Linked DNA regions of Urbifossiella limnaea. The protein of the gene in region 1 binds, or shares a complex with, the protein of each later gene. Links are inferred from orthologs where the notes say so. Each region holds a gene or a part of one and is shown on either strand. Other genes may lie near its edges.

What was found.
Region 2: the proteins of ETAA1_RS27635 (region 1) and ETAA1_RS04740 are in contact, whole or in part, in a crystal structure (PDB 5UE9), measured with the Lactococcus lactis proteins. The link is inferred for Urbifossiella limnaea from one-to-one orthologs. Residues at the interface, in WP_023189152.1 of Lactococcus lactis: Leu4, Gln5, Ala47, Ser48, Met49, Leu50, Leu51, Arg52, Arg53, Met95, Leu98, Arg223, Met224, Ala225, Cys226, Ile228, Gly229, Ala230, Cys231, Tyr232, Ala233, Val235, Glu236, His237, Asn243, His244, Ala245, Lys247, Glu250; in WP_025017116.1 of Lactococcus lactis: Gly25, Phe27, Phe29, Glu32, Tyr33, Lys35, Tyr36, Lys48, Phe56, Thr60, Pro61, Arg62, Val63, Ala64, Glu65, Thr66, Ala67, Ser68, Gly69, Met70, Ile74, Gln77, Pro223, Glu251, Phe274, Ala275, Pro277, Phe278.

Annotation. Positions count from the first base shown.
Region 1 is NZ_CP036273.1:6,800,817-6,812,574, forward strand. What follows is about bases 1-2,848. They hold ETAA1_RS27635 (dihydroorotate dehydrogenase electron transfer subunit), read left to right. Parts: upstream 1-943; coding sequence 944-1,753; downstream 1,754-2,848. Other genes in these bases: ETAA1_RS27630 (pseudouridine synthase), read left to right, coding at 1-917; ETAA1_RS27640 (hypothetical protein), read right to left, coding at 1,871-2,629. In the rest of the region: ETAA1_RS27645 (ExeA family protein), read left to right, coding at 2,874-3,818; ETAA1_RS27650 (tyrosine-protein kinase family protein), read left to right, coding at 3,864-4,823; ETAA1_RS27655 (hypothetical protein), read right to left, coding at 4,895-5,155; ETAA1_RS32465 (secretin N-terminal domain-containing protein), read left to right, coding at 5,507-11,758.
Region 2 is NZ_CP036273.1:1,169,218-1,181,046, reverse strand. Bases 3,527-6,445 are described here. They hold ETAA1_RS04740 (dihydroorotate dehydrogenase), read left to right. Parts: upstream 3,527-4,488; coding sequence 4,489-5,403; downstream 5,404-6,445. Other genes in these bases: ETAA1_RS04725 (carbohydrate deacetylase), read left to right, coding at 6,365-6,445; ETAA1_RS04730 ((2Fe-2S)-binding protein), read left to right, coding at 5,967-6,233; ETAA1_RS04735 (lipocalin family protein), read right to left, coding at 5,405-5,770; ETAA1_RS04745 (ABC transporter ATP-binding protein), read right to left, coding at 3,527-4,322. Outside these bases: 30S ribosomal protein S12 methylthiotransferase RimO, read right to left, coding at 1-1,086; ETAA1_RS04755 (5-oxoprolinase subunit B family protein), read left to right, coding at 1,195-1,875; ETAA1_RS04750 (ABC transporter permease), read right to left, coding at 1,939-3,351; more of ETAA1_RS04745, read right to left, coding at 3,354-3,526; more of ETAA1_RS04725, read left to right, coding at 6,446-7,264; ETAA1_RS04720 (glycosyltransferase family 2 protein), read left to right, coding at 7,303-8,313; ETAA1_RS04715 (protein adenylyltransferase SelO), read left to right, coding at 9,223-10,704; ETAA1_RS04710 (hypothetical protein), read right to left, coding at 10,799-11,374; ETAA1_RS04705 (DUF1415 domain-containing protein), read right to left, coding at 11,545-11,829.

The DNA.
Region 1 (11,758 bases):
ACTGGGCCGTCAACAAGCCCGTCGGCTACCTCTGCACCAACGACGACCCCGACGGCCGCCCGCGCGCCGTCGAGTTGCTGCCGCACGTCGAGCAGCGCGTGTATACGGTCGGCCGGCTCGACGAGGCCAGCGAAGGCCTCCTGCTGATGACCAACGACGGCGAGCTGGCGCACGCGCTGACGCACCCGCGGTTCAGCATCCCCAAGACGTACCTCGTGCTCGTCGCCGGCAAGCCCGGACCTGACGACCTGCAGAAGCTGCTCGACGGCGTGTGGCTGTCCGACGGCAAGGTGCGGGCGTCGGACGTGCGGCGGCTCAAGCCGCAGGGCGACAGCACGTGGCTGCGCATCGTGCTGACGGAAGGGAAGAACCGCGAGATCCGGCGGATGCTGGCGGAGCAGGGGCACAAGGTGCTGAAGCTCCGCCGCGTGGCGATCGGCCCGGTGAAGCTGGACAAGCTGGCGAAGGGGAAGGCGCGGCGGGTGAGCGAGCCCGAGCTGGTCGAGCTGCGGCGGTGGGTGGCGCTGGCGTCGGAGCGCATCGCCAAGCTGAAGGAGAAGGCGGCCAAGGCGATCCCGGACGGGATGAAGCTGACGCCCCGGCCCAAGCCCACCGGCCCGCGCCCCGGCGCCGCGTTCAAGCCCGCCGGCCCGCGGCCGGGTGCCGCGTTCAAGCCCGCCGGTCCCAGGCCGGGCGGCGCGTTCCGACCCGCCGCGCCGAAGCCCGGCGCCGCGCCCCAGCCCGCCGGGCCGCGGCCGGGCGGCGCGTTCAAGCCGGCCGGCCCCAAGCCCAGCGCCGCGGGGAAGCCCGTGGCCGCGAAGCCGGGCGCCGCGTTCAAGCCCGCCGGCCCGCGGCCCGGCCCGGCCCGGTCGCCGGCCCGCCCCAAGGGCTGGCGTCCGCTGCCGAAGTCGCGCTGACCGCTCCTTCCTCCGCCGCACCCGCCATGTTCCAGCGCACCGCCCGCGTTCTCGAACACGTCCGCCTCGCCGAGCGGACGTACCGCGTCCGCCTGCACTGCCCCGACGTGGCGGCGGCGGTGCGGCCGGGGCAGTTCGTCATGCTGCGGCTGCCGGGCACGTCCGACCCGCTGCTCGGCCGCCCGTTCGCGCTCTACGACCTGTCGCCGGACAGCGCCGCGCTCGACGTGGTGTACCTCGTCGTCGGCAAGATGACGGGCCGGCTGGTGGACGTGCAGGCGGGCGAGGCGCTGGAGGTGTGGGGGCCGCTGGGGAAGCCGTTCCCGGAAGTCGGCAGCGTGGACGAGGTGCGGCTCGTCGCCGGCGGCATCGGGCAGACGCCGTTCCTGGCGTACGCGCGGGAACTGCTCGGCGCGCGCGGCTACAGCGGTGACGCCCCACGCCGGCGGGCGCGGCGGGTGACGCTGTACTACGGCGTCCGCACCGCGGCGCTGGCGGCGGGCGTGGACGACTTCCGCGCCGCGGGCGTGACCGTGAAGCTCGCCAGCGACGACGGCTCGCTCGGCACGAAGGGGTTCGTGACCCAGTTGCTCGCCGCCGAAGGCCCGGGCGGGCCGGTGGTGGGTTGCGGCCCCGAGCCGATGCTGCACGCGCTGGCGAAGTTGACGGCCGGGTGGGGCGTGTCGTGTCACGTGTCGCTGGAAACGCCGATGGCGTGCGGCGTGGGGGCGTGCTTCAGCTGCGTGACGAAGGTGAAGACGGCCGACGGGTGGGACTACAAGCGGGTGTGCGTGGACGGCCCCGTCTTCGACGCCGCGGCGCTGGCGTGGGAGTAAAGCGACACGCGTGAATGCAACCGAGCGGGGTCGCGTCAGCGCCCCGTGCGACCGCGGAGCATGCTAGCTCCGCGGTCGCACGGGGCGCTGACGCGACCCCGCTCATGGCGTTGATATTTAACCCCGCGTCGCCCGCAGCCGTGCGAGGTGCGGCCGCGGTGCCGACACCACGTCGCTGCGCCAGCCCTCGGCGCCCACGACGCGGAGGAACGGGAGCAGGGGGCGGCCTTCCCTGGCCGCATGCGCATCCTGCGCGCCCCTGTGGCTCCGTTGCGACTGCCGCGCCGCCTCGAACCGCACCTGGTTCCACAACCCCGCCACCGACGCGCACGCCGGCCGCAGGAACCGCGCCTTCAGGACCACCCGCTGCGCCGCGGCCGAGCGCCCCGCTTCGAGCAGGCCGCTCACCACCAGCCGCAGCACCGTCAGATCACCCGCCGCCAGAGCGGCCGCGGCTTCCAGCTCGCGGGCGCCGGCGTTCACCAGGTTCGCCCGCACCAGCGCCCGGCCGAAGGCGGCACGGTAGTTGGCGTTCGTCGGCTCCAGTTCGCTCGCCCGGCGGAACCGCACCGCGGCCCGGCGGTCGTCGCCGGCCGGGTCGCGCTCGGACGCCAGGCCGGCCAGGTAGAACGTCGCGGCGCAGCCGGGCTCCAGCCCGAGCGCGGCACGCAGGTGCCGCCGGGCCGCGCCGAAACGGTCGAAGTCGATCAGGAGTTCCGCCGCCAATCGGTGCGCCTCGGCGGCGGCCGCCGGAGCCACGTCCGACCCTGCGAGCAGCTGCCGCAGGCGGGTCAGCGCTTCCGGGCGGCGGCCGCGGCGGATCAGTTCCCGCGCGGCCGTCAACCCGCCGTGAACCAGGCTGAGCGTCCTGCTCATGCGCGGCCTCCGTGCCATCCGCCCCGCGGCGGGTCGTGTTGAGAGATCGAAACTATACCGAGACGTGCTGCGGCGCCAAGAGAGAAGTTGAATGCCGTTCGCGCCGAAATTCCGCGGAAAATCCGGCACAATCTGCGCAACACGCGGCGCCAACCACTTGCGCCTCAAGCCCCGCCGCGACCGCCGCCGATAACCCCGTGGGGAATCATTCCGGCCTCACGCCTCGCGCGAAAAAGGTGGCGACGTGGATTGGTCGCACTTCGGGTTGGCCCGCCGCCCGTTCCGTCCCGCGGCCGACCCGCTCGCCTATTTCCCCGCGCCCACCCACGAGGCCGCCGCGGCCGACCTCGACGCCGCGCTGTCGCGCCGCGAGCCGTTCGTGCTGCTCGACGGCCTCCCCGGTACCGGCAAGACGCTCGTCGCGCGGCGCTGGCTGAGCCGCCTCCCGACGGCGGTGCCGCGTGCGGTGCTGCCGACCGTTCACGCCGCCCGCCCCGCCGACCTGCTGCAGGCCATCCTCTTCGACCTGAACCAGCCGTACCAGGGGCTGAACGAGCAGGAACTCCGCCTCGCCGTCACGGCGCACATTCTCGCCGCGGCCGAGGGCGGCCTGCCCACCGTGCTGCTCGTCGACGAGGCGCAGCACCTCACGGCCGAGGCGCTCGAAGAACTGCGGCTCCTGGCGAACCTCGACACGCCGGCCGGCGCCGCGGCGGTGGCCGTGCTCGTGGCGCAGCCGGTGTTGCGCGAGATGCTGGCGAAGCCGGCGCACGCGGCGCTGGCGCAGCGGGTGGCGGCGCGGCCGCACCTCGAACCGTTGACCGCGGAGCAGTCCGTGAAGTACCTGCGGCATCAGATCGAAGCGGCGGGCGGGCGTCCGCTCGAAGTGTTCGACCTGGAGGCGCTCGACCTACTGGCCCGCGCCTGCGGCGGCATGCCGCGGGTCCTGAACCAGGCGGCGGCCGTCGCCGGCGAGCTGGCCGCGGCCGTCGGCAGCGACACGGTGGACACCGAGGCGGCGGTCGAGGCGCTGGGGCGGTTGAGCATTCCCGTGCCGGAGGAACAACCGGCGGAACCGGCGCCGGCGGCGCGGCCGGCGGGGAAAACCTTACGGGCGCGGCCGGCGGCCGGTGATGCGGGGCCGGCGCGCGGGACGAAGCAAAAGGCGGCACGGAAGCGGTCGGCCTGACGGCAGGGGGAGCCGGGGTCGGACCGGGCCGCACGGGGGCAGGGAATGAGCCGGATGTTCAGCGCGTGGAACGGCCCGACGACGGGAGGCGGCGGCGGGGCGCCGTCCGTCCCGTGGGCGGCGCCCCGCCCCGCGCCCGCCGACGACTTCATCCCCGCGACCGACGACGCGCCGTTCGTCGAGGTCGGCGCCCCGGGCGGGGCGGTCTTCTCGCCCGGCCCCGCGGTCGTCAAGTTCCCGCCGCTGCCGGCCACGGCGAAGGCCGAACCCGCGGCCGACGCACGGCCGTTCCCGCGCCTCGCGACGGACACGCCGCGCTACCTCTCGGTCAGCTTCCACGACCTGTCGGGCCGCGTGCGGGCGCCGGAGCCGAGCGAGGGGCCGGACGCGGCGCTCGTGGCCTTCCACCACCCGGACCACCCCGTCAGCGGCGAGTACCGCGTGCTCCGCGACGAGGTGAAGGCGCAGTTCGCTGACCACGCCCCGCGGGTGCTGTTCTTCACCGCCGCGGCCGGCGAGTCGGGCACCACCACGGTGGCGCTCAACCTCGCCGTCACGCTGGCGCGCGAGACGCCCGGCCGCGTGTTGATCGCCGACGCCAACATCACACGCCCGGGCGTGGCGCGCATGATGGGGCTGAAGGCCGCGCCGGGGCTGGTCGAGGTGCTGGGGCACACGGTGCCGCTGGCGTGGGCGGCGCAAGCGACGGCCGTGCCGAACCTGCAGGTGCTGGCCGCGGGCGGGAACCCGGCCGCGCCGCCGCCCGGCATCGCCGACGACTTGCCGAAGCTGACCGAGCAGTTGCGGCAGTGGTACGACTGGGTGCTGATCGACGCCGGCGTGTGGGGCGTGCTGCCGGACCGCGACGCGGCCTGCCCGGCGGCCGACGCCGTGTACCTGGTGGCCCGCGAGGCGGCCGTGGACCGGACCGAGTTCGCCGGCCTGCGCGGCTGGGTGAAGGAACTCGGCGGGCTGCTGCGGGGCTACGTCACGACGCGGGGGTAAGAGAGTCTTCGGGAGTGGAGGAGTAACGCCAGGTTCTAACTCCTCCACTCCCACCGACTCCCGAAGACTCCTCACTCCTTCCCCGAAAGCTCCTTCACCAGCGTCGCCACCATCTCCGGCTTCTTCTGCGCCAGCAGGTGGTCGATGCGGCTCTGCGGCACGCCGAGCTTCTGCATACACCCCGCGGCCGCCTCCCACGCCTTCGCCAGCTTCTTGCCGGTGGCCAGGTACAGGTCGCCGACCAACTCGGCGAGGCGCTGCAGCGAGATCTGGTCGATGTTCTCGTAGTACCGCTTGATGATCTTCTGCTGGTTCGCCGTGTAGTCCTGCATGCCCATCGCGTCCGGCCCTCGGTGTGGTCCCTTCAGCAAACGGCATCGGCCCCCCGGCGCCAACCCCAGTTGCCCCGCTCGCGGCACCTGTTTTCGCCTTCGTAACAACCCCGCTTCTCTCACCCCCCTCTCACCCCCGCGGCCCGGAAGAACTGGTAAACTGGGCGTAGATTAAAAACTGCTGGCGACGGCAGTTCTCCGTTGCTTACCCCGGCGGCGGACGGTAAACACCCGCGACACGTTCGTGACGACTTGTAGGCGGCCGGCCGCGCACCGTGGGGGAACGGGGCGCGCCGCGGCTGCGGCCCTTCGGCCGCCGCCGACCCGCCCGCAGTCGGATGGGGGAAGTCCATGAGCCAGATCGACGGCACCCGGTACGCCCCGGTTTGGAAGCGCCGCCGGTGGGTGCCGACCGCCATGTGGGCCGCCGCCGGCCTCGGCATGGCCACCACCTACGCCGCGGCCCAGTCGCCGCAGATCGCCCCGCCCGTCGTCGTCGCCGAGTTCCAGCGCGCGTCGGCCCAGCAGCCGGCCCCCGCCCCCACCCCGGTCCCCGACAAGGCGCCGGACAAGGCCGACCCGAAGGCCGCCGCCCCGGCCCCGAAGGCCGAGGAGCCGCGGACGGTCACCGTCAGCTGGGACAACGCCCCCTGGCAGACCGTGCTCGACTGGTACGGCAAGGAGACCGGGCTCATCCTGGTCACCACCGTGCGGCCCACCGGCTCGGTCACCATCCTGCCGCCGGGGCCCGCGCGGAAGTTCACCCTCGCCGAGGTCACCGACCTCCTGAACGAGGCGATGATCCCGCAGAAGTTCATGATCATCCGCCGGCAGGCGTCGTTCTACATCCAGCCGGCCGACGAGAAGATCGACCCCACCCTGCTCCAGCGCATCGAGCACACCGAGCTGTCCAAGCGCGGCAAGACCGAGATCGTGCTGTGCAACGTCGGCCCGTTCAAGGCCATCTCCGCGTCGGAGGTGATGCCCGAAGTGGACAAGATGCTCACGCCCTTCGGCCGGGCCGTGCTGCTGACCAACGCCAACGCCATCCAGGTGATGGACACGGCCGGGAACATCAGCCGCATCTCGAAGACGCTCGAGGACTACGAGAAGGGCGGCGGCCAGGCCGAGAGCATCACCCACGTGTGCAAGTGGCGCCGCGCCCCCGAGATGGCCGCGGTGCTGCAGCAGCTCCTCAAGGACGACCAGACCCGCATCGAGGGGACCGGCGCCGCCGCACCGGCGTTCCCGACCGACCCCCGCTTCGGGTTCCCGGGCGGCAACCCGTACTTCCCGGGCCAGGGCGGCGGCGACCCGCGCGGCAACGACCCGCGCCGCGACCCGCGCAACACCACCTACCCGTCGGCCGGGTCGCGCACCAAGACGGTGCAGATCGTCGTGGACAACCGCCGCAACGCCGTCCTCATCACGGCGCCGCCCGAGAAGATCACGCTGGCGCAGGAGATCATCACCAACTTCGACAAGAAGACCAGCCCGGACCAGAAGGAGATCGTGCCGGCGGCGCCGGAACTGCGGACGCACGCCGTCGCGCCGGGCACGGCCGACGCCATCGCCAAGATCATCCAGGAGAAGAACCCGGCCATCCGCGTGCAGTCGATCCCGACCAGTAACCAGATCATGGTCTACGGCACGCCCGAGGAGCACGCCGAGGTGCTGGCCCAGCTCCGCGGCAGCGACCCGGTCGCGGGCAACAACGGGGCGCTGGTCACCAAGCTCATCGCGCTGCAGAACCTCGACCCGACCACGACGGCCACCACGCTCGGCAAGCTGTTCCCGTCCGGCATCGCCGGCGGTGGCCCCGTGCTCGAGCCGCAGACCGGCCTCAACCCCGGCATCCTCTTCCGCGGCACGCAGACGCAGCTGGACGACGCCGAGCGCGCCATCCGCGCGCTCGACCCCAACGCCATCCCCGGCGGCCCGAACGTGCCGGCCGGCTCGCGGCTGACGCTGCAGTTCGACAACGGCAACGCAGGCATCCTGGCCGAGGCGATTTCCAACGCCATGCGGGGGATGAACAAGAACCCGGTCATCATCAACAACCTGCTGTCGGGGCCGAACGGGCCGGCCAACTTCCAGCCGCGGCCGGCGCGCCCGCTCACCGACCCGATCCCGTCCGGGCCGATCCCCGGCACCAACCCGATGGGGCCGCCCGCCCCGCTGACGATGCCGCCGCCGGCCCCGCTGCCGAACGGCGGGACCCGCAAGTCGCAGCTGCCGTCCGGGCCGTACGACCCGCGCTACGTCCTGGCCCAGATCGTCGACCCGGCCAAGCAGGAGCTGAAGCCGGTCAACATCACCGTCGTCGGCAACCGCCTCGTCATCGAGAGCGGCGACCCGGAGGCGCTGGCGCTGGTGGGCGAGCTGGTCCGGCTGTACACGAGCCAGGCCAAGCCCGACGAGAACCTGTTCGAGGTGATTCGCCTGAAGTTCGTCGGCGCGGCCGAGGCGTCGAAGGTGGTCACCGAGGTGTTCAACGGCCCGCAGCAGCAGGGCGGCCAGGGCGGCCAGGGCGGTGGCGGCCGCGGCGGCGGCGGGCCGGGCGGCCTCATCGGCGGGCTCCTCGGCGGCGGCGGCGGCGGCGGGCTTCTGGGCGGCCTCCTCGGCGGCGGCGCCGCGGGCACGCCGTCCAAGGACCGCGTCCGCGTCGTGGCCGAGACGAGCAGCAACTCGCTGATCGTGGTCAAGGCCACGCAGCTCGACCTGCTCACCATCCGCCGGCTCCTCGCCAACGTCATCGACAGCGGCGAGACCGACTCGGAGGCCATCCAGCGGACGAACGTCATCACGCTGAAGAACACCGAGGCCGCCGACATGGTCCTGGTGGTCCGCGACGTGTTCAAGACGGCGATCGCGCCGAGCGGCGGCGGCGGCGGCGGCGTCAACCCGCTGTTCCCGTTCGTCCCGCAGGGCGGCGGCGGTCAGGGCAACCAGCAGCGGCCGCCGGCCATGTCCGTCGGCGTGGACGAGCGCACCAACAGCCTCGTCGTTCTGGCCAGCGAGACGCTGTTCCGCGAGGTGAAGGCGCTCGTGGACCAGCTCGACAGCGCCACGCCCACGAACGGCGCCGAGGTGGTGCGGGTGGTGCCGATCCAGGGGATCGACCCGGCGCTGTTGCAGCAACTGGTTGACGCGGTGCAGGGCCGCGACAGCGCCAACAGCCGCGTCACTGGCAACCAGGGTCGCACCGGTCAGGGCCAGGGTGCCGGCGGCATGGGCGGCGGCGGATTCCCCGGCCTCGGCGGCGGGTTCCCCGGCCTCGGCGGCGGCGGCGGGTTCCCCGGCCTCGGCGGCGGCGGAGCCCGGCCGGGCGGCGGCGGCTTCCAGGGCGGCGGCGGCGGAGGGAGACCCGGCGGGGGAGCCGCGGGGGGACGAGGAGGCCGACAGGCCCGCTTCGGCGGGGAGGGCCCCGTAAATTTTGACTACCGGGGCAAGGACGCCCCCCCGGCGATGAGCCGGACGATCTACGACCCCGAGACCGACCCGGACCCGTGGTACTTCACGACCGGGGCGGTGATGAACGAACCCGTCCCGCTGCCCGGCGCGCGCCGCCGGCTGGCACCGAACATCGTCCAGGTCAGTCACCAGCTGCCGGCCGTGCAGCAGCCGCCGGCGCTGCCCCCGACGATGCAGCCGCCCACGCCGCTGCCGGCGGGGCCGGGCGTGCCGCTCCCCGGTGAGGGCGTCGGCGTGGCCGCGCCGCGCGGCCCCGTCACCGCCACGCCGATCAACGACCTCGGCGTGCTCGTCCTCACCGCCCGCGACCAGCGGGACATGGAGCTCATCCTCCGGCTGCTCGAGACGATCCGCGTCGGGCAGGGCAACCGCCTGGAGCCCGAGTTGCGGATGGTGTCGCTCAAGCACGCCGACTCCAACATCATCGCCGGCACGCTGAACACCGTGTTCTCGAAGGTGCAGGTGGGGCCGGGCGGGAACATCGTGCCGAGCTCGGCCCGGCAGACGACACCGGGCAACGCCCTGAGCGCCCTCACCGGTGCGCCGAGCGCCACGCAGAACGTCTACGTCATCGCCATGCCGCGGACGAACAGCCTCCTCATCGCCGGGCCGAAGGGCCGGTTCGAGGACATCATCAAAGAGGTGGACCGGCTCGACGTGCCCAACGGGCTCGACGTGCGGCCGAAGAGCATCTTCCTGAAGAACGCCAGCGCCCAGATCGTGGCCCAGCAGATCCAGTGGCTGTACAGCCAGCGGTTCCCGAACGAGGGGCCGCCGAGCAGCCAGGTCCGCATCTCGTTCGACCTGGCCAGCAACAGCGTCCTGGTGCAGGCCGCGCCGAGCGACATGGCCGACATCGAGGCGCTGCTGCTGCAGCTCGACTCGGCCACGTCGATCGCCAAGAACCGGGTGAAGGTGTACCGCCTCCGCAACGGCCTGGCCGACGAGGTGGCCGGCATCCTCATCCAGGCCATCACCGCCAACACGGTGAACCCCAACCTCCAGGCGTCGCAGCGCTGGTACCAGCAGAGCGTCACCGGGGCCGGGAACATCGGGGCCATCGGCAACCTGGCCACGATCGCCCAGGGCGGTCAGGGCGGCCTCCAGGGGCTCCAGGGGCAGGGCCAGCAGGGGGCGTTCCAGGGGCTCCAGGGGCTGACCCAGCAGCCCGGCGGCGGCGCAGGCATCGGCCAGAACGTGCCGGGCCTCAACGCCACCGTCCCGCAAGTCGGGCAGACGTCCGGCGGCGGCCTGTCCACCCGCAGTAACACGCTCCAGTTCGTCGGCGCCGACGGCAAGCCGGTGGAGAGCGGCTTCCTGGCGGACGTCCACATCATCCCGGCGGCGCGGATCAACGGCATCGTCGTCACCGCCCCGGACAAGACGATCGAGCTGATCGACGCCCTGATGACCTCGCTCGACACGGTCGCCGCCGCGTCGTCGAACATCAAGGTGTTCACGCTCACGAAGGCCGACGCGGTACTGACCGGCATCACCCTCCAGCAGCTGTTCAGCGGCACCAACCGCACCGGGCTGACGCCCGGCGGGCAGGGCGGCGCCCAGGGCCAGCAGCAGGGGGGGCTGAACCAGGGCACCACGGCGGCCCGGCCGCTGCTGACGCTCGGCGCCGACCCCGGCCCGGGGGCGAGCCTGATCGACCTCCGCATCTCGGTCGACGACCGGACGAACAGCCTGATCGTGGCCGGCAGCCAGAACGACCTGGACACGATCGGCGCGGTCATCATGCGGCTGGAGGCGACGGACGCCCCGCAGCGGATGATGGACGTGTACAAGCTGCGCAACCAGGCCGCCGCGGACGTGGCGCAGAACCTCCAGACGTTCATGACCAACTCGGTCGCCAACGTCATCACGCCGGCCGGGTTCAACACGTCGTACCAGCAGCTGCTGCGGAACGTGGTGATCGTGGCCGAGCCGGTCAGCAACACGGTGCTGATCTCGGCCAGCCCGCAGTACTTCGGCGAGCTGAAGCGGATGATCGAGCGGCTCGACGCCGCCCCCCCGCAGGTCGTCATCCAGGTGACGATCGCCGACATCCAGCTGTCGAACAACGAGGAGTTCGGGGCCGAGGTGGGGCTGCAGACGCCGATCATCTTCGGCCGCGGCACGACCGGGAACGGGCCGGGCACGCCGGGGTTCAACTTCAACACCACGCCGGTGTCGGCGCTGCCGAACAGCAACCTGTTCAACCAGGGCGTCGTCGGCTTCCAGGGGCTCGGGAACCTGGGCGTCGGCCGGGTCGGGGCCGGCGGCGTGAGCGGGTTCGTGTTCAGCGCGCAGAGCCAGTCGTTCAACCTGCTGCTGCGGGCGCTCAAGACGCAGGGCCGGGCCGAGATCACCAGCCGGCCGCAGGTGCAGGTGACGGACAACCAGACCGGGTACGTGCAGGTCGGCCAGAACTTCCCGATCCCGGGCGACATCTCGCAGAACGCCACCGGCACCGTCCAGGGGGTGACGTACACCGCGACCGGCGTGACCCTGCGGGTGACGCCGCGGGTGAACCCGGACGGCAAGGTGCTGATGCGCGTCGAGCCGCAGATCGCCAGCCCGGCGGCGAACCCGGTCGCGGTCGGCACCGCGGGCACGGCGTTCCCGATCAACGTGCAGACGGTGCAGACGACGATCCTGGCCGGCGACGGGGAGACGGTGGTGATCGGCGGGCTGATCACGAACCAGGACACGCGGGCGCAGAACGGCGTCCCGTTCCTGCAGGACATCCCGTACGTCGGGTCGCTGTTCCGGTACCGGACGCACAACGTGCAGCGGCGCGAGATCCTGATCATCATGACGCCGCACATCGTCCGCAACGAGGCCGACCAGGCCCGCATCCTGGCGGAGGAGGCGCGGCGGATGGAGTGGTGCGTGCCGGACATCGCCCGGTACCACGGGCACGGCCTGGAGGTGATCGGGCCGGCGATGAAGGGGGCGACGCCGCAGGCGATCCCCGGCTTCCCGAACCCGAACGGGCCGATCCCCGGCGGGTTCCAGTTCGGCCCGACGCCGCCGTGGATGCCGGCGGACAACTGGCTGCCGCCGGCCAACTCGGCCCCGGCGCCGGCCACGCCCGGTGCGATCCCCCTCCCCGGCCCGACGCCGTTCTCGTCGGCCGTG
Region 2 (11,829 bases), 5.6 Mb from region 1 along the record:
CACGCCGAGCCGCTCGAACCCGAAGTCGGCGACGAACCGCCGCAGCTCCTCGTACTCGGCGTCCGTCTCGCCCGGGAAGCCGACGATGAACGTCGTCCGCAGCGCCAGGTCCGGCAGGTTCTTGCGCAGCCGCCCCAGCAGCGCCTCGGTGGCGGCGCGGTCCACGCGGCGGACCATGCGCCGCAGCACGCGGTCGTTGATGTGTTGCAGCGGCATGTCGAGGTACGGGATCACCTTGTCCGTCGTCGCCAGCGCCTCCACGACCTCGTCGGTGAAGTGCTCGGGGTAGGCGTACAGCACGCGGACCCACTCGATGCCGTCCACCTTCCCCAACTCGCGGATCAGGTCGGCGAGGCGGGTGCGGCCGTACAGGTCCATGCCGTAGTACGTCGTGTCCTGGGCCACGACGATGAGCTCGCGGACGCCGTCGGCGGCGAGCTCGCGGGCCTCCTTCAGCACTTCTTCGATCGGCTTGGTGGCGTGCTTGCCGCGCATCTTCGGGATGGCGCAGTAGGTGCAGAGGCGGTCGCACCCCTCGCTGATCTTCAGGTACGCGAAGTGCCGCGGCGTGATCCGCAGGCGCGCCGTGTCCTCCAGCGCCCGCACCGGCGCGGGCGGGAACAGGTCGAGCGCCGACAGGTCGGCGTCGCCGCCGCGGCGGCGGGCCTGCACCGCGTCCACGACGGTGGCAATCTCCTCGCGGCCGAACACGCCGAGAATTTGATCTACGCCCGGCACCTGCTCCAGCAGCACCTCGCGCTGCCGCTCGGCCATGCACCCGGCGACGACGACGGCGCCGAGCTTGCCGGCGTCCTTCAGCGCCAACATCTCGCGGATGACGCCGAGCGACTCCTGCCGCGCCGACTCGATGAACCCGCACGTGTTCACGACGACGACATCGGCGCCGCTGGCGTCGGGGCGGAGGGCGTAGCCCTCGGTGGCGAGCTTGCCGAGCATCCGCTCGGAGTCGACGGTGTTCTTGGGGCAGCCCAACGAGACGAACGCGAAGGTGCCTTTCCCCGAGCCGGGGGCATCAGCCCCCGGAGTGCGAAGCGGCGCGGACAGCGGCAGGCTCTTGACGGACATGCGGTGGGGGGGTCGGGGGGTGCGGAGGACGAACCGCCATTCTACGCCGCGGGGCGCGATAAACTACGGGTTTGCTCCGCCGCGAGCGGCGAAGCCCGGAGCCGCCCCGTGACCCTGGTTCCGCTCGGCGACGCGGCCGTGCTCGCCACCCTGCCCGACGAGGCCGCCGCGGTGCGGTTCGCCGCCGCCGTCCGCGCCGCTGCCCCGGACTGGCTGCACGACGTGGTGCCGGCATACGCCACCGTCGGCGTCTTCTTCGACGCGGACGTGATCGGAACACCCGCGGTCACGGTGTGGCTCGCGGACCGGGAGCGGGCGGCTCCTGTCTCCTGTCTCCTGTCTCCTGTCTCCCGGTCGCACACCATCCCGGTCTGCTACGAGATGGCCCCGGACCTGCCGCGCGTCTGCGAGCACACCGGCCTCCGCGCCGACGACGTGATCCGCCTCCACGCCGGCGGCGCGTACACCGTCTACGCGGTCGGGTTCGTGCCGGGCTTCCCGTACCTCGGCTACCTGCCGCCGGAGCTGTGCGGGGTGCCGCGGCTGGCGTCGCCGCGGCTGCGCGTGGAAGCGGGCAGCGTCGGCCTGACGGGCCGGCAGACGGGGCTGTACCCGCTGCCGCGGCCGGGCGGGTGGAACCTGATCGGCCGGACGCCGCTGGTCGTGGTGGACGTGGCCGACGGGTTCTTCCCGCTCCGCGTCGGCGACGCGGTGCGGTTCGAGCGGATCGACGAAAAACGCTTCGGCGAGCTGGGGGGGGAACGGTTACCTGGCGAGCGGCCGGCGTGAGCCGGCTGTTCCCACGCGCATCAGATGCGCGTGGGAACAGCCGGCTCACGCCGGCCGCTCGCCCTAGTAGTCCCGCCCCGCGAACCGCCAGCAGCCGAGCCCGAGTACGACGGCGATGAACCCGACCGACACGCCGAGGATCTCGGCCCACGACGCCCGCGGCGGCTTGTCGAGCTTCTGCGCCTTCAGCTGGTTCGGCGTCAGCACGCCCTCGGCGATCACCCGGCCGAGCCGCTCGTCCAGCTGGTACGTCCGCGGCGTCACGTAGTGGACCGCCTTCACGAACGGCCACGACCCCGGCCCGAAGACGAACCACACCCGCCCGTCCGGGTCCGGCGGGCCGGCCCGCGGGTTCAGCGGCGCGGCCTCCGCCTCCTTCAGCGCCGCCTGCCGGTCCTCGACCGCGGTGTTCAGCTTGCCGACGCCCCACATCAGCCCCCACGCCACGGCCGTCACCAGGATGGCCACGATCGTACTCCGGGTCAGCACCGCGGCCAGCGTGCTGACGGCGTACAGGACGGCGAAGAAGAACGTCAGCAGCGGGATGACCATGAGGAAGTTCGGCGACCACAGCCCGGACCGCAGCCCGATCACCAGCCACACGCCGAGCACCGTGTACGCCGTCAGCAGGAAGATGAACATCAGCCCGCCGAGGTACTTGTACACCAGCAGCCGGGTCCGCCCGATCGGCTTCGACACGATCAGGTCGAGGCTCCCCTTGGCGAGCATGGTGGGGATGAACCCGGCCGTGATGACCACCGACACCAGCAGCAGGACCCAGGCGCCGATGCCGTTGACGAGGTAGTCCTCGGTCAGGTACACGCCGTCCCGCAGCGACGGGGTGATGCCCGGCGGGTCAAAGGCGAACAGGACCGTCACCTGGTGCGGCCACGCCAGCTCGTCGTCCACCTTGCTGCCGCGCACGACCACGTGGTACCGCGCCTCCGGCGGCGGCGGCGGGCCGTCGTCCTTCTTCTTGTCGGCCTTCCCCTCGGCCTCCTCGTCCGGCCCCTTCCCCTTCTCCTTCTCCTTCGGCTCCAGCTCCGGCGGCCCGCCGGTCACCTCGACCGTCTCGTACTGGCCGGCCAGGTCGTCGCGGAACTGCGAGCGGATCCGCTCCCGGCCGAGCGGGATGCCCTGCCGCTGGAGCTTGCGGAGGTCGGCCCCCTCCTTGTTCACCTTCACCACGTAGTCGAACGTGTAGTCGGCCCGCCACGGCTGAGGCGCGTTGGTGCTGGTGAAGTTCTCGACGCCGAACTCGGGCCGGCCGAGTTCCTCGAACGCCTGCGGGTTGTGGCTCATCGCCCAGCGCATGATCTTGAACTCGGCGTCGAGCCGGTCCTGCAGCGTGATCGGGCGGTAGCCGATGCTCGCCACCAGGACGATCAACAGCGTGGCCAGCACCAGCATGATCTGGAGCATCCAGCCGTTGCGGGCCTCGCGGTAGCTGTCCTTCAGGAACGCCAGGAATTGCACGGTCAGCTCCTCCGCCGGGGGCCGCCGACCGGGCGGACGCCCTTGCCGGGGCGGCCGTCCGTCCCGGGCTCGGCCGCGTCCACGATCGACACGAACAGGTCTTCCAGGCTCTGCTTCTTCTCCACCAGGTGCCGCAGCCGCAGCCCCTTCTCGGACAGCAGCGCCAGCACCGGGTCGATGCCCTTCCCCTCGGGGAGCTCGACCTCGTACCGCCCGGCCGCCGGCGTCACCTTGTAGCCGAGGCGGATCACGTCGTCGGCCGGGAACTGCTGCCCGTCGGCGACGCCGATCACGAACAGCCCGACCTGCTTGGTCAGGTCGGCGACCGTGCCCTCGCGGACGAGTTCGCCGCGCTGCAGGATGGCGACGCGGTCGCAGATGAGTTCCACCTCGCCGAGCAGGTGGGAGTTGAGGAAGATCGTCTTGCCGTCCTCCTTGAGCCGCTGCATCAGGTCGCGGATCTCGCGGCGGCCGACGGGGTCCACGCCGTCGGTCGGCTCGTCGAGGAAGATGACCTGCGGGTCGTGGAACATGGCCTGGGCGATGCCGAGCCGCTGCTTCATGCCCTTGGAATACGTGCGAATCTTCGAGTGCATGCGGCCGGCGATGCCGACCTGCTCGAGCATCTCGGGGATCTTCTTGCGGCGGTCGTCGGCGCTGACGCCGTACAGCTGGCCGTAGAAGTCCATGAGCGAGTAGCCGCTGTGGTACACCGGGAAGGCGTGGTCTTCGGGCAGGTAGCCGACGCGCCGGCGGGTGGCGGCGTCGCCGGCGGCGTGGTCGAGCAGGGTGGCGTCGCCGGCGGTCTTCTGGACGATGCCGAGGAGGATTTTGATGAGTGTGGTCTTGCCGGCGCCGTTCTGGCCGAGGAGACCGTACACCTGGCCGGGCTCGACTCGCAGCGACACGCCCTTGAGGGCTTCGATCTTGCCGTAGGTCTTGCGCAGCTCCCGCGTCTCGATCACCGCCACAGCGGCCTCCGGGGGTCGGGATGGGGAACGTAACGGAGAGGGATTCGCGGTCCCAGCGAACATATTGGCGCGCGACGGGGGCGGCGAGGCTCGGGGCTTCGCCGCTCGCGGCGTGGCGGGGGTACGCCGCGCTACGCCGCGAGCGGCGGAAGAATACAACACCCCCATGCCCGACCTCACCGTCGCCCTCAACCGCCTCCGCCTGCGCAACCCCGTGCTGGTCGCGTCCGGCACGTTCGGGTACGCCCGCGAGATGGCCCCCTACGTGGACTTCGCCAAGCTCGGCGGCGTCGTCCCCAAAACGGTCACCGCCGCGCCCCGCGCCGGCAATCCGCCGCCGCGCACCGTCGAGACCGCCAGCGGGATGCTCAACGCCATCGGCCTCGACAACGACGGCCTCGACCACTTCCTCGACCACCACCTGCCGTACCTCCGCACCCTCCCCACGGCCGTGATCGGCAACGTCGCCGGCAAGACGGAGGACGAGTTCGTCGAGATGGCGGCGAAGGTTCACGCCCGCGGCACCGGGCTGGCGGCGCTGGAGCTGAACCTCAGCTGCCCGAACGTGTCCGGCGGCACCGACTTCGCCGTGGACGCCGAACTGACACGTCGCATCGTCCGCCGCTGCCGCGACGCCTGCCCCGACCTGCCGCTGCTGGCCAAGTTGACGCCGAACGTCACCGACATCACCGTGATTGCGAAGGCGGCCGCGGACGGCGGCGCCGACGCCGTCACGGCGGTGAACACGTTCGTGGGGATGGCCGTGGACTGGCGGCGGCGCAAGCCGATCCTGGCGAACGTGACCGGCGGCCTGAGCGGCCCGGCGATCAAGCCGCTGGCGCTGCGGGCGGTGTGGCGGATCGCCAAGCTGGGGGCGATCCCCGTGGTCGCGGTCGGCGGCATCGCCACCGTGGACGACGTGATGGAATTCCTGGTGGCCGGGGCGAGTGCGGTGCAGGTGGGCACGGCGAACTTCTACGACCCGTCGGCCAGCGCCCGCGTCGCCGACGCGCTGCCGGCGGCGCTGGCGGAGGCGGGCGCCGGCCGCGTCGCGGACGTGGTCGGCACCCTGCGGGCGTGACCTACTTCCGCTTGAACTCCTCGGTCTTGTTGTCGTCGCCGAGGAGGTGGAGTTCCGTCGCCGTCAGCTTCTTGATTTCCGCCGACTGCTCGAACGACGCGTCGCCGAACTTCAGCTTCACCGTCAGCTTGGTCTTGGCCACCGCGTACGTCCCGGTGCCGACCTCGTCCTTCTCGCCCTTCACCTTCACGGTGAACTTGCCGTCCTTGGCGAACTCGATGGTGCTCCCCAGCGGCAGGTCGCCGGCCTTGGTCACCTCCCACACGCCGACGATCTTCGTCGGTTCGTCCTGGGCGCGGGTGCGGGCCGTCCCGCCGAGCACCAGCACCACCGCCAGCCCCACCCCGAACGCGGACAGCCGCATCATCTGAGTCCCTCCAGTTGGTCGGGCCGACCCGCCGGCCCCCAGGTCGGGTGATGTTACGCCAGGGTCCGCGAAGCCGCAAGCGAGGCGCTTTTCCCGCGCCCCCGGTTGACATCCGCGGCCGCGGCGGGTACAGTTTGCTGAGACGCAATCTCAACAAGGTTCGCGTTCCCGCCACGACCGGGTTTGGAACCCGCCGATGACGCTCCCGCAGCTGGACGACCGCCTCTGCCCCGACCCGTGCGCCGGCCCCTGCGGCGGGTGCGAGGACCGTATCGTCTGCCGCTGCCTCAAGGTTACCGAGGGGCGGATCGTCGAGGCCGTCACGACGCTGGGCTTGCGCACCGTCAAGGACGTGCGCAACGCCACCGGCGCGGGCGACGGCTGCACCTGCTGTCACAAGCAGATTCGTGCCCTCATCGAAGTCCACGTCACGATCGACGCCCCGCTCGCCGCTGCCGGGTAGTCCCCCCAACCTGCGCCCCTTCCGCGGTCGATCTTGCATTCCGACTGTGGTTTCGGAATAGTGCGGGTCGCCCGAATCGTTTCCCGCGATGATTCGCGCCCCGGAGACTCGCTACACCGGCAGGGACGCCGATGGGGCTGTCGCGCCAGCTCGTGGTCATCGCCGACGACTTCGGTATCGGCCCGGACACCGACCGGGGCATCCTCGAACTCGCCGCGGCCGGGCTCGTGACGGGCACGACGCTGCTGGTGAACTCGCCGCACGCCCCGGCCGCCGTAACGGCCTGGAACCGCGCCGGCCGCCCGCTCGACCTCGGCTGGCACCCGAACCTCACCCTCGATCAGCCGATCCTGCCCGCCGCGCGGGTGCCGTCGCTGGTGCGGTCGGACGGCACGTTCTGGCCGCTCGGGGCGTTCATGCGGCGGTCGCTGCTCGGGCGGATGAACCCGGCCGAGGTGGCCGCCGAGCTGGCGGCGCAGCACCGGCGGTTCGTGGAGTTGGCCGGCGCCCCGCCGCGGCTCGTGAACTCGCACCAGCACGCGTCGCTGTTCCGGCCGATGTTGCGGGTGCTGTTCGACTTCCTGGCGGCCCGGCCGGAGCGGCCGTTCGTGCGGCGGGTGCGCGAGCCGTGGCGGCTGCTCGCCCGGGTGCCGGGGGCGCGGGTGAAGCGCGTCGTGCTGAACGCCCTGGGCCGGCGGCAGGCGCGCGACCTGGACCGCGCCGGCTTCCCCGGCTGCGACTGGCTCGCCGGCGTCACCGACCCGCCGTTCGTGACCGACGCGCGGTTCCACGCCCGCTGGCTGGAGCACACCCCGGGGCGGGCGGTCGAGCTGATGTGCCACCCGGGCTACCACGACCTCACGCTCGTCGGCCGCGACGCGGTCGCCGACGACGAGTACGTGCACCGGCGGGTGAGCGAGCTGGTACTCTTCCGCCGGCCGGAGTTGCCGGACCTGATCCGTGCCGCGGGGTTCGCACTGACGCGGCCGAGCGAGCTGTGCGCGACCCGACCGGCGAGCCGGGCGGCCTGAGCCGCCGGCCGACACGACCGACCCCGAAGGCCGTCTCCATGCCCGCGCGCCCGCGCCTCAGCGTCGTCTGCCCGGCCTACGAGGAGGAGGACGTCCTCCCCAGGTTCCACGCCGCGCTCGTGCCGGCCGTCGAGCCGCTGGCCGCCGACTACGACCTCGAACTCCTCTACGTGGACGACGGCTCCCGCGACCGCACGCTGGACGTCATCCGCGACCTCGCCGCCGCCGACCCGCGCGTCCGCTACGTGTCGCTGAGCCGCAACTTCGGCCACCAGGCCGCCCTCACCGCCGGCCTCGACCACGCCACCGGCGACGCCGTCGTCTCGCTCGACTCCGACCTGCAACACCCGCCGGCGCTCATCCCGGTGCTGGTGGCGAAGTGGCGCGACGGGTTCGACGTGGTGCTCACCATCCGCGGCGACGACCGCCGGCTGGGGTGGTTCAAGCGGCTGTCGTCGCGGGCCTTCTACCAGGTTCTGGGCCGGATGAGCAGCGTGGAGGTGCGGCCGGCGGCGGCCGACTTCCGGCTGCTGTCGCGGCGGGCGGTGGACGAGCTCGGCCGGCTGCGCGAGGCCCACCGGTACGTGCGCGGCATGGTGCAGTGGCTGGGCTTTCGCGTGGCCGAGGTGCCGTTCGAGCCGGCGGCGCGGCAGGGCGGCGTGTCGAAGTACACGCTGCGGCGGATGCTGCGGTTCGCCACCGACGGCCTACTGTCGTTCTCGCCCGCCCCGGCTCGACTCGCGGCCGGCGCCGGCGTGGCGATTACGGCGGCGAGTTGGCTGCTGTGCGTGTGCGCGGTGGCGCTGCTGGTGCCGCTGTCGGAGCCGGTGGCGCGGGTGGGGCTGGTGCTGCTGACGGCGCTGCACCTGTTGGCGGCGTGCGGGCTGGGCGTGGCGGCGGTGCTCGGTGAGTACGCGGCGCGGGTGTACGACCAGGCGAAGGGCCGCCCCGTGTACGTGGTGAAGGAGGCGACCGCCGGCGCAGGCCACGGCGTGGCGCGGGTACGGCGGGCGGCGCAAACCAAATCGCTTCGCGCTGTGGGAACGTAACCGTTCACGCCCTGTCGAGTCGGGCGTGATCGGGCCGGGCGACTCCGGCCATCCTCCGGCATTGCCCGGCCGCCTCGACCCCCGCCGACCTGTGGGACGCCATCCCACCCGACCTCCGGCCGGCCATCGCCGACGCGTACACGGCCGTCGGCCGGGAACTGGGCGCGACGGTCGTGCCGGCCGGCCTGGCAGTCGTTCCTCCGCGAGCACGAGCGGCCCGTCCTGCACGACCGGGACCAGAGTCACCCCACGCCGGCCGGGTCGTACCTGGCCCCGTGTGCCTTCCTCGCGGTGCTCGTGGGGGAGAACCCCGTGGGGGTCGGCAGTGACGTCGCGGGCCTGGACGAGTCGGAGCGGACCGCGCGGCAAGAGGCCGCGTGGCAGGTGTGCCGCCCCGCGGCGTGACGGCACGCGGGCGGCGAGCGTGTTGCATCCCCTCCCGTTCCCGATTACCTACCACCCGTCACCCCCGCCCTGCCCCTCCCTCCCGCCGGGCCCGCCTGCAAATGCTCGACCCCACCCGCTCGTCCAGAACCCGTTTCCATCCCTTCCACGATCTCGGGTCCGTCGCCCGGCACCACGGCCTGGTCGGTCGGAGGGTCGCGGGTGTGGGCGGGAGGCCGGCGGACGTCAACCCTGGCGCCGGCGGTCGAACTCCTCGGCCCGCTTCCGGACGCCGTCGGCGTTCCGCTTCTGCCGGGCCGACACGTCACCGCCCGCGCTGGCCGGGACTCTCCGCCGGTCGTACGCCGCGGACCGCGGCGTGTGACAGGTACGTCGAGAAGTTGGAAACACGCCCGACCCGACCGCCCCGGTAGAGGTCCACACGCCCCTGGGCCGTGACCCGAACCCGTCCGCCTCCTATCTCCATCCAACTGGAGACCCGACACGCACCGGACGGGGCACGGGATGAGCGCATTGACGGCACCGACCGCGGGACGGGGCGGCGCGGGCTGGCGGTTCGAGAACACCTACGCGCGGCTCCCGGACGCCCTCTTTACTCCGGCCGAACCGGCCGTGGTACGGGAGCCGCGCGTCTCGGTCCTGAACCACCCACTGGCGACCGACCTCGGCCTCGACCTCCGGGCGCTGGACCCGGCGGCCGCCGCGGCCGTGTTCGCGGGGCAGTGCCTCCCGGAGGGGAGCCGGCCGATCGCGCAGGCCTACGCCGGGCACCAGTACGGCGGGTTCACCACCCTCGGGGACGGCCGGGCCGTCCTGCTGGGCGAGCACCGCACGCCCGACGGCCGGCTCGTCGACGTTCAGCTCAAGGGGTCGGGGCGAACGCCGTACTCCCGCGGCGGGGACGGCCGGGCGGTGCTCGGGCCGATGCTCCGCGAGTACGTCGTCAGCGAGGCGATGGCCGCCCTCGGCATCCCGACGACCCGGAGCCTGGCCGTCGTCACCACCGGGGAGTCCGTCTACCGCGGGGCGGCCAGGAAGGGGTCGATCCTCACCCGGGTGGCCGCCAGCCACATCCGGGTGGGCACGTTCGAGTACGCGGCCCGCCGGGGCGAGGGCGTGCTGCGGGCGCTGGCCGACTACGCAATCGCGCGGCACGATCCCGGGCTGGTCGAAGCCCCCGACAAGTACCTGGCGTTTCTCCGCGCGGTCGCGGACCGCCAGGCGTCGCTCGTCGCCCGGTGGCAACTCGTCGGGTTCGTCCACGGGGTGATGAACACGGACAACGTGGCCGTCTCGGGCGAGACGATCGACTACGGGCCGTGCGCCTTCATGAACGCCTACGACCCGGCCACGGTGTTCAGCTCGATCGACCACGGCGGCCGGTACGCCTACGGCAACCAGCCGCACGTCGCCCAGTGGAATCTCGCCCGGTTCGCCGAGACGCTCCTGCCGCTGATCGCCGCCGACCCGGCGGAGGCGGTCGCGGCCGCCACGGGCGTGCTCGACGAGTTCCCGGCCCGGTTCGGGGGGTACTGGCTCGCCGGGATGCGGCAGAAGCTCGGGCTGCGGGGGGAGGAGGACGGCGACGCGGACCTGATCGGCCGGTTGCTCGCGTGGATGCGGACCACCCGGGCGGACTTCACCAACACGTTCCGCGACCTGTCGTCGGGCGTGCCGCCGGCCGGCGACCGGTATCAGGCCGCCGAGTTCCGGGCGTGGGCCGCCGAGTGGCACGAGCGACTCACGCGGGACGGGCAGCCTGAGGCTGCGGCCTACGAGCGGATGCGGGCGGTCAACCCGGCGGTCGTCCCGCGGAACCACCGGGTCGAGGAAGCGCTGGCCGCCGCTGAGGAGCGCGACGACCTGTCCGCGCTCCGGCGGTTGCTGGACGCGCTGGCGGCGCCGTACGCGGACCGGCCCGAGCTGGCGGAGTACCGAGACCCGCCCGCCGACGAAAGCGGCTACCGGACGTTCTGCGGTACGTAATCCCTGCCCCCACCCACGTGGTGGGCCGGGGTCGGCCGTACCGGGCGGATTCGCCAACGCGATCCCGGCACGCCCGGCGGCGACATCGACCGGCTTACGCCGCCCGCCACCCGGCCGAAACCGGCACCGGGTCGTGGGCCGTCATCGGGATCGGCTCGCCGACCGGGGTGGGGGCGGGCTCCGGTCGCGGCGCCACGCGCCCGCCCGCCCGCCCGTCGCACCACGCCACGACCGCGTCCAGCCCGGCGATCACCCCGCCCATTCCTTCCGCACGATCGTCGCGGTCGGCCGGGGCGACACCGAGCCGGGCCGCGATGCGGTCGGCCAGTCGGTACGCCTTCTCGGCCACCTGCGCCGGGGCGTCGGCCTGGGGGCCGGCCTGCCGGCACACCGCCCGGACGACCCGGCACCACCCAGCCACCCGCTCCGGCGTGCTGAGGTTGAGTTCGGGCAGGTCGACCGCCCGGTGGCGGGCCGAGTACCCGGCGAGGGCGGCCCGGTACGCCTCGTACCGCCGCTGCCGCTCCCGCAGCCCGGGGCCGTGGGCGTCCCCCGCCGCGGCGTCGTGCCGGTGGTTCTCCCAGCCGGCCTGGAGGTCCAGCACCCGGGCGAGGGCGGCGGCTTGCTCCGGGGATAGTTCGGCGGCGGCGTGCGGGGTCAGCGGGGCCACGGCAGTCCTGCCTTGAGAGGAGTGGGGCGGGTGACGGTGTGGTATCGGCCGGGCCGGTCGGGAGGGTTGACGGCGGCAGGCGGGAACGGCGGGCCGCGACGCCCGGCAGGCGGCACATCCGGCCCCGCGGGTCGAACCGGGCGTGCCGGCCGGGCGGCTCGTGCGGCCGGTCACGCCGGCGGCTCGTCGGCGGCCGGCCCGAGGAGCGACAGGATTCCCGCCCGGCCCAGGGCCCGGAGGGTCGCGGTGTTCCGCCCGGGGATCGCGGCCAGCGCGTCCGCGTCGCCCGCCACCTCGGTGATGCTCTCCTCCCGGAGGAGGTGGAGCATCGGGTGCGGGGACCGGTTGGTGTAGTTCTCGGGGGCGTCGGGGGCCGCGCCGGCGAACTGAAAGCCCGGGTGGAACCCGACCACCTGAACGACCCCGGCCAGCCCGAGGCGGCGGACCAGCCGGTC